Regions from separate parts of the Halobacillus salinarum genome, predicted to be linked through region 2. Evidence: predicted binding sites of a transcription regulator. Region 2 holds the regulator's gene; each other region holds the start of a gene.
The links. The regulator Rex, encoded in region 2, represses fermentation and respiration genes when NADH is low (regulators of the CRP and FNR family bind a similar motif). The targets are predictions, from matches to a motif close to TTGTGAAATATTTCACAA.
Positions count from the first base shown of each region.

Region 1 (2,206 bases), 640 kb from region 2:
AGGACATCCTTGAATGGTTAAATCGCTTAACCTGCCAAAATTGGCAAGTACCAGCACTCCGAGCGTATAAGTCCCGTGGGGAAGGGGCATCTGCCTAGAAGCGGTGCCGATGCCGCCTTTTAACGAATAGCAAACCATGCCTCTTCCTGCGCCGGCACTGCCTTCGTCAAAAGAATCGGAGGCGGTGTTCAGCGCATTCCATACGTGCTTTTTTGTGACGGCTTGGGCCCGGATATCATTCAAATACATATCGTTGCATTCCCCGATAACCGGGTTGACCGTTCCAGTCGTCCGGCCGATTTCCGGATTGTTGCTCAGCATAGATTGAATGAGCGCATCTGCTGCCGTCCCGACATTCAGCGTATTCGTCAGGATGATCGGGGTTTCCAATACGCCGAGTTCATTTAATTGAATGGTTCCCATCGTCTTACCGAAGCCGTTTAACACAACGCTCGAAGCTGTTAATTTTTCCTGAAACAGGCTGTCTTGGTGAGGGATGATCGCCGTAACACCTGTCTGCACAGGCCCGTCACTAAGGGTCACATGACCGACCGTGACTCCTTCTACGTCCGTGATCGCGTTCTTTTTGCCGGGGGTAAGATTCCCGATAGTTAATCCGTAGTCTCTGATTCGTTTCTGCATAGACGCACTCCTTCCGCTCTCTTAAGGTTCATTGTATCATTAAGGAAGAGCCTAACGGGGAGGGTGAAGCGTGCTGATTTTCTTAGGGTTTCATATTTTGATTGGATTGCTGCTCATCTCTGTCCGCGGCCGGCTGCCGAAGCCGATCATTACCTTTTTTACGGCTTTTCTCGCTATGAGTTTTATTTATTTCAGCGCTCTCTTGTTATTTTGAATGGGTTTGACGATGCTGCTTTAAGGAAAAGGTCCTACTAGGAGGCGATCATATGGGAATGGCGCTTGGAATTGTGATTTTGTTTGTATTAATCGGAGTGGTCCGGGTGCTGCTTGGTATTCCTTCATCACGCGGCCGAGCCGATCACTACCATGACCGTGACTATTCATAAGTTCAGGCAGGACTCCTGTCACGAGGAAGAAGTGCTGACTTTTTGAAAGCCGCATTGGACGATTTTATCGTTCAATGCGGCTTTTTTTGTCGGGAAAATGGGAAAAACCACTTTTTGTGAAAAAAATCACAACTGTCACAAATTCGCTACATAGCTGTAACAATTTAGCCAAATCCATCCAGCACAGAGAACAGTTTTTTCGGATACAATAATCATGTGAAGTATCGAGCAAAGGTTACTATTTAACTATTAATTCAAGTGCGGAGGGAAGCTTATGAATGAACTCATGCTGGCAAGGCTGCAATTTGGCGCAACTACAATTTTTCACTTTTTATTTGTGCCGTTATCCATCGGCTTAGTGTTCATGGTCGCTTTAATGGAAACATTCTACGTTGTGAAAGGTCAGGAAATTTACAAGAAGATGGCTAAGTTCTGGGGGCATTTATTTCTTATTAATTTTGCCGTTGGCGTCGTGACCGGAATCATTCAGGAGTTTCAGTTTGGCATGAACTGGTCGGAGTATTCCAGGTTTGTAGGCGACGTGTTTGGGGCTCCGCTTGCGATTGAAGCGCTCCTTGCCTTTTTTATGGAATCCACGTTTATCGGGTTATGGATTTTCGGCTGGGACCGGTTATCAAAAAAAGTTCATTTAGCCTGCATCTGGCTCGTTTCTCTAGGGACGGTGCTGTCTGCGATGTGGATTTTGGCTGCCAACTCATTCATGCAGGAGCCGGTCGGCTTTGCGATGAACAACGGCAGAGCCGAGATGAACGACTTTTTCGCGCTGTTAACAAATCCACAGTTTCTAGTCGAGTTTCCTCACGTCATCTTTGGTGCGCTTGCGACAGGAGCCTTTTTTATCGGCGGGGTCAGTGCCGTCAAGCTTTTGAAAAAACAGGAAGTTCAGTTTTTTAAGAAGTCCTTTTCCATGGCGATGGTCATCGCTTTAATTGCCGGAATGGGAGTCGCCTTCAGCGGGCATTCTCAGGCGAAGCATTTAATGGAATCCCAGCCGATGAAAATGGCAGCGAGTGAAGCGCTCTGGGAAGACAGCGGAGATCCTGCGAGCTGGACGATTTTTGCAGGTATCAATACAGAGGAAGAAAAGAACGATTTTCAAATCGCTGTCCCGTTTGCGCTCAGCTACCTTGCTTATGAGAAGTTTTCCGGCGAAGTCC
Region 1 is NZ_CP095073.1:547,194-549,399, forward strand. It holds gene MUN89_RS03055 (DmpA family aminopeptidase) at 1-642, opposite strand, end outside; gene MUN89_RS03060 (hypothetical protein) at 713-856, shown strand; gene MUN89_RS03065 (cytochrome ubiquinol oxidase subunit I) at 1,303-2,206, shown strand, end outside.
Region 1: MUN89_RS03065 (cytochrome ubiquinol oxidase subunit I) is a predicted target of Rex. The motif match lies at 1,143-1,160, and genes of this name have one in related genera.

Region 2 (2,206 bases):
GCTCCATTTCCTCAAAGATCGACTTGTCGGACTGGAGCCCGGTGTTTTGAGCTAAATAACCGATCGTCGTCTCTTTGGGTTTGAATATGTTACCGGAATCATGGCTGATTTCCCCGGCCATCATTTTGAGCAGCGTCGATTTGCCGGCACCGTTCCGGCCGACGATGGCGATCCGGTCATTCTTTTGTACTTCAAGCTTAATATCCGATAAAATTAACTCGGCGCCAAAGCGCTTCGTTACTTGATTTAATTGCATGAGAATCATGTCGTTTCACCTCAATGCCATAAGTGTATCTTATGTAGGAAGGAAGTAGCAAGGTTCGAGACTCCACTTTGTGAAATCTTTAACGACTTCCTGTTGATTTTTTGGTAGAATAAGAGTAGTCTTTCAGTTACCGAGATTGTGAAATTTTTTTGAACGAAGGAGTGAAGGAGATGGCTGATTTTACCCATTTCAACGAGCAAGGCCGGGCCAGAATGGTCGATATCTCTGAAAAAGGAGAGACCGTGCGGACAGCCGTTGCCCGCTCCAGTGTGCAAGTCAATGAAGTCATTTACAAAAAAATAACCACCAACGATATCGCGAAGGGCGATGTATTGTCTGTGGCCCAGGTGGCTGGGATTATGGCCGCCAAAAATACCCCGGACTGGATTCCTATGTGCCATCCGCTTCCTTTAAAAGGCGTCGATGTGACGTTCGACTGGGATACTGCACAGGGTGGGCCGGAGCTGTTAATCCGGGCTTCAGTTAAAACGAAGGGCAGCACGGGAGTAGAAATGGAAGCGCTAACGGCCGCGTCCGCAGCAGCACTGACGGTGTATGATATGTGTAAAGCTGTCGACAAAGGAATGGTCATCGGACCAACGTACCTGGAGGAAAAAACCGGCGGCAAAAGCGGCGATTTCAAGCGTCAGGACACATAGAGGAGGAGACGAAATGGATCTGGAACAAACTAAGATACCTCAGGCAACAGCCAAACGGTTACCGCTGTACTACCGTTTTTTAAACAATTTACATAGCCAGGGCAAAATGAGAGTCTCTTCGAAGGAGCTAAGTGAAGCCGTAAAGGTGGACTCGGCAACGATCCGCAGAGATTTTTCATATTTCGGAGCGCTCGGGAAAAAAGGCTATGGCTATAATGTAGAATACCTGCTTTCCTTTTTCAGAAAAACGCTCGACCAGGATGAGACGACCAAGGTTGCCTTAATCGGGGTCGGGAATCTGGGGACGGCATTCTTAAACTATAATTTTACGAAAAACAATAATACGAAGATCGAAGTCGCTTTTGACACGAACAAAGAAAGGGTCGGGCAGAAAGTCGGCGGCGTGCCCGTTGAACATATCGACGACCTGGAAAACAAGATCACCGATTTAACAGTGGCCATACTCACCGTACCCGCTTCAGCTGCCCAGGGAATAGCCGACCGACTCGTGGACGCTGGCGTCTCAGGCATCTTAAACTTCACCCCGGCAAGAATTACTGTACCGAACAGCGTGCGGGTGCACCATATTGATTTATCGATTGAGCTGCAGGCGCTCGTCTATTTCTTAAAGCATTACCCGCTCACCGGCGAGGAAGAGGAAGAAGAATAACCAAAAGGAGAACCGATTCGGTTGTCCTTTTTTTGTTTGAAACCCGAAATAAATGTCTAAACAATAGAAGGGACTATAGATGTGGAGGAACGGCTATGAAGAAACTTCCGAACAAATGGCTTGTTGTCGTATCGGTGCTGTTTGGGACATTTACGGTCATTTTAAACAACAGTATGCTGAATCCGACGCTGCCGCGGTTTATCGAGATCTTTGATTCCAATGCGGTGGCAGTCGGCTGGATCTTAACGATTTTTATGGTATCCATGGGAATGACGATGCCGCTGACCGGCTATTTTGGCGAACGATTCGGCAAGAAAAAGGTGTACATTACCGGACTTGCGATTTTCATTGCCGGTTCGTTATCCGGGTTTTTCTCACAAACACTCAGCATGGTGATCATCTCCCGGGCGATTCAAGGGATGGCGGGCGGCTTAATGATGCCGATCGCTATGGCGCTGATCTTTAATTCCTTTCCCCGGCACGAGCGGGGACTTGCGGTCGGCGTGTATGGGGTCGCAGCAATGGTTGCTCCGGCAATCGGCCCGACCATTGGCGGTGTGCTCATTCAATATTTGGACTGGCCGTGGCTGTTTGCCTTTAACATCCCGTTCG
Region 2 is NZ_CP095073.1:4,150,344-4,152,549, reverse strand. It holds gene MUN89_RS21230 (ABC-F family ATP-binding cassette domain-containing protein) at 1-265, opposite strand, end outside; gene moaC (cyclic pyranopterin monophosphate synthase MoaC) at 436-924, shown strand; gene MUN89_RS21220 (redox-sensing transcriptional repressor Rex) at 938-1,594, shown strand; gene MUN89_RS21215 (MDR family MFS transporter) at 1,690-2,206, shown strand, end outside.

Region 3 (2,206 bases), 1.3 Mb from region 2:
TTCGAAGCGCATGTTCTACTTCGTTGTTTTCATTTAATGTTCCAAAGACAATCAAATCGGCACCCTTCTCTGTTTCAAAATGCCATTCTCCCGCTGCGAGTTTTTCAGGCTGGTGATCCGCCAAAAATTTAGCCGATAAGTCTCCGGCAAATGCGGTGACAACTGCAAAAATAAAAGTTGAGATGACGGTGAGTTTTAACGCTTTTTTGTGATAGACGGACCCTTTTTTTGCCAGTATAATTATTGCGGTAATCGTAGCCAAAACAGCCGCTGAAGTTAAATAAGAAGACGAAATGACGTGAAATACTTTCGTAGGTGTAGCTGGATTAAACATCGCTTCTAACGGCTTAATAGCTGTAATGGTACGTCCCTCAAGCTGAAAGCCCTGGGGCGTATTCATAAACGCATTGACCGTAGTAATAAAGAAGGCAGACATCGTCGATCCAATAATGACTGGAATAGATAACAGCCAGTGAAATAGTGGATTTTTAAAACGATCCCAAGTATAAAGATAAGCCCCTAAGAAAATTGCTTCAAAGAAGAAAGCAAAAGTTTCCATAAATAATGGCAGACTGATAACATTTCCGGCAATTTGCATAAAGCTTGGCCATAACAAGGAAAGCTGCAGGCCAATCGCTGTACCTGTTACAACTCCCACAGCTACGGTAATCGTAAACCCTCTCGTCCATCTTCTGGCGAGCAGCGTATAGTGAGGATCCTTTTTCTTGATCCCGATAAATTCGGCAATAGAGACCATGACTGGAACTCCAACTCCGATGGTTGCAAATATGATATGAAAGCCTAATGTAAGGGAAGTGAGCATTCGGCTGAGTATAACGCTATCAAGACCCAACATTGTAAAACCTCCTTGCTGTTTCATCTAAAATCCGTATTGTCATCAGTATAGTACACTCCATTGCTTTTAAGTGGAATGAGACATGACGATTTTGTGACATGGTTCACAAAGTCATGTTTTTGACAAATTTACCTACTCTTCCTTACCCTGTCTTCTCCCCCTTTAACACAAAAAAACTCTGCAGATCTCACTGCAGAGTTTTGGACTAAATGGCATCCAGCATTTGAAATTGTGATTTCACCAGGTCAAAATATTCACCTTTCATTTGCATGAGCTCCTTATGAGAGCCACTTTCTAATATTTTACCATGTTCGAGAACAAAGATCGTATCTGCCTCTCTAATTGTTGAAAGGCGATGGGCAATAATTATCGCCGTCCGTCCATTGAGCAGCCGTTTTAAGGCCTCCTGGATTTTCATTTCTGTTTCCGTATCGATACTTGCGGTAGCCTCATCTAAGATAAGGATTTTCGGATCAGCCAGCAGGGCCCGGGCAAACGAAAGCAGCTGCCGTTCTCCCGCTGATAAGATGCTTCCTCTTTCTTCCACTTCGGTATCGTATCCATTTTTTAATCGTTTAATAAAATCATCCGCTCCGACTACTTTCGCTGCTTCTATGACTTCTTCATCGGCAGCATCTGGACGTCCGAATCTAATATTTTCTAATATTGTCCCTGAGAATATAAACGTATCCTGTAACACGACACTTATGTTCTGTCTAATACTGTCAATAGCTGCATCCTTTAAGTCAATGCCATCTATCTTCACAGTTCCTTTAGTTGGATCGTAAAAACGGCTGATCAAGTTCGCAATCGTAGACTTGCCGGATCCCGTATGACCAACCAATGCTACAGTCTCACCTTGCTTCATTTCCAAAGAAATTTCGTGAAGCGCTATACGCTTTTCATCATAGGCAAACTGTACGCGGTCAAACTCAATATGACCTTTCATATTCTTCATGTCGACAGCATTCATTTTTTCTTCTACATTCGGCTGTTCATCCAAAAATTCGAAAATCCGCTCTGAGGCTGCCATCGCCATCAGCAGCTGATTGTACATTTGTCCGAGCCTCGAAATCGGCTCCCAAAACATTCCTAAGAAAAAAGCAAAGGAAACAAATGTACCGACTTGAATATCCTGCTGTAAGATCAGGTACGCACCGTATGCTACAAGAATAACCGTCCCTACAGCATTACTCATCTCAACAAATGGACGGAACATCGCACTTTTTTTAGTAGCGATACGCCAGGAATTGAAATTATCAGAATTTACACCATTGAAAAATTCGGTGTTCTCTCTTTCCTGGGAAAAGGACTGTGTAATCCGTATTCCCTGGATACTTTCATTCAAAT
Region 3 is NZ_CP095073.1:2,897,755-2,899,960, forward strand. It holds gene MUN89_RS14885 (cytochrome ubiquinol oxidase subunit I) at 1-856, opposite strand, end outside; gene MUN89_RS14890 (ABC transporter ATP-binding protein) at 1,062-2,206, opposite strand, start outside.
Region 3: MUN89_RS14885 (cytochrome ubiquinol oxidase subunit I) is a predicted target of Rex. The motif match lies at 948-965, and genes of this name have one in related genera.

Region 4 (2,206 bases), 1.8 Mb from region 2:
CCTGAATGAGTTTCCCGGCAAAATAACCAGGGGGGCGTTTAAAGACACTGCCACAAGAAGGGTATTCAAGCGGCTGCTTGGATTCCCGCTTGTATGTCAGGTCATCCATCACTGCCTTGATCTCTTCGTAATTGCCAGGCTTAAGATGGAAAGTAGCTTCAAGAACAATGTCGCCATTATCAGGAATGTTACTTGTACGGTAATCCAAGCCAAGCTCAGAAGCCAGACGTTTCACCAGGTTTCCATCTTTGTCTACGACATAAGCATAATCGAGGACATCTTTTATCTCTCCGCCATAGGCACCTGCGTTCATATAAAGAGCTCCTCCGACAGTGCCTGGAATTCCACAGGCAAATTCCAATCCCGACAGACTTTCCTTCAAGGCATGACGGGAAGCATCAATTATCCTTGCACCACTTTGAGCAACAAGCGTAGTACCTTCCGACGAAATATCATTCAAATGCTTTAAATTTATGACAATACCTCGTATACCGCCGTCTTTAATAATTAAATTTGATCCATTTCCGAGTAATGTAAAAGGGACTTCGGCTTCATTGGAGAACCGCACAACATTTTGGACCTCCTGGAAGGTTGTCGGAGTAATAAAAAAGTCCGCAACGCCGCCAAGCTTTGTATAAAGATGGTTTTTCAACGTTTCATTCACTTTTACATTTTCAGGCTTCACAAGATTCAATAGTTTATGATAAATAATTTTTTGCTTATCCATTCACACCATTCCTATTTTCAAATTCATTTATTTTCAGCTTTGATTATGTCTCTGGTAATACCATATGTTTTTAAAAAAAGTACGTTTCCTTTAGAATAGCATATGGACAAGAGACCCGGCTGTTGTCCATTATACATAGGAAAAGGATAGGAGAGAAGGGATAGCTGAAATGGGTAAGAGAAAAATTTGAGATCAGCCATAATTTCCCGTTTCAGACCCCTACTGACGTGGAAATGGAAAATCTGCCCACTTTCGTCCGGACTGAATTTTCTAAAACCATGACAATTTAATGACACATGTGAAATAATACGCAAATAATGTCAATTTTTCTGTTAATATAGGTAATGATTTGTCCGACCTGAACTCTTATTTAAAATATAAATCTGATGTAGTGGGTGAGGATTCAGTTAATAAAAGGAAGGTGACCTGATGTGAAATTACTTAAAACGTTCTTAATCTCAAGTTCGTTTCTCTTTTTAATGTCTGGCTGCAGTGCTCTGCCTGTTCTTAATCCTAAGGGGCCGGTAGCAGATGCTCAGAAGGATTTGATTTATTGGTCAATTATCCTCATGCTTATTATTGTAGCAGCCGTATTTGTACTATTCACAATCATGTTAGTCAAATACCGGGAACGTAAAAAAGATGATGGGCGTGATCCTGAAGAAATTGAAGGCAATACGTGGCTGGAAATACTATGGACGGCTATCCCGATCGTCATAGTTATCCTGTTAGCTTGGCCGACTGTAACTACGATTTACAGTTTGGAGAAAGTTCCAGAAAGCTCTACAGATAAAGATCCACTAGTTATTCGAGCTACTTCTGCTGATTGGAAATGGTTCTTTTCTTATCCAGAACAAGGGATAGAAACCGTGAATTACCTTCATATTCCTGAGGATCGTGCAGTGAAATTCGTGTTAACTTCTGCAGATTCTATGGCTGCTCTCTGGATCCCCCAATTAGGAGGACAAGAGTACAACATGGCAGGGATGAAAAATGAACTGTATTTACAGGCAGATCATCCTGGCGTTTACAATGGCCGTAATGCAAACTTTACTGGTGAAGGCTTTAATGACATGACTTTCAAAGTCCACGCTGATACAGCAGAGGATTTCAAAGCATGGGTGAAGGATACGAAGCAAAATTCGCCTAAGCTTTCTCAAGACAAGTATAACCACTTGCTGTTAAAAGGGGACGTGAAGACAATGGCTTTCTCCTCCACTCATTTACAGTTTGTCGATCATGCAAAACAACCAGATTATGCGGTCAAAGTACGAAAGAAGTTAATCAGCGAAAACCCTGAATTACAGGAAAAATCTCACTAGGAGTGGAGGGACACAACATGAAACTGGAAGATTTTTTTGTAACAGGTGATCCATTAATTTACGGTGCCGATGTCTCCATTATTTTAACAATGGTCGGTATTGTATTTGTGCTCACCTATTTTAAAAAGTGGAAATGGCTGTGGGATGAATGGATCAC
Region 4 is NZ_CP095073.1:1,722,600-1,724,805, forward strand. It holds gene murB (UDP-N-acetylmuramate dehydrogenase) at 1-727, opposite strand, end outside; gene qoxA (cytochrome aa3 quinol oxidase subunit II) at 1,159-2,049, shown strand; partial or broken gene qoxB (cytochrome aa3 quinol oxidase subunit I) at 2,067-2,206, shown strand, end outside.
Region 4: qoxA (cytochrome aa3 quinol oxidase subunit II) is a predicted target of Rex. The motif match lies at 1,024-1,041, and genes of this name have one in related genera.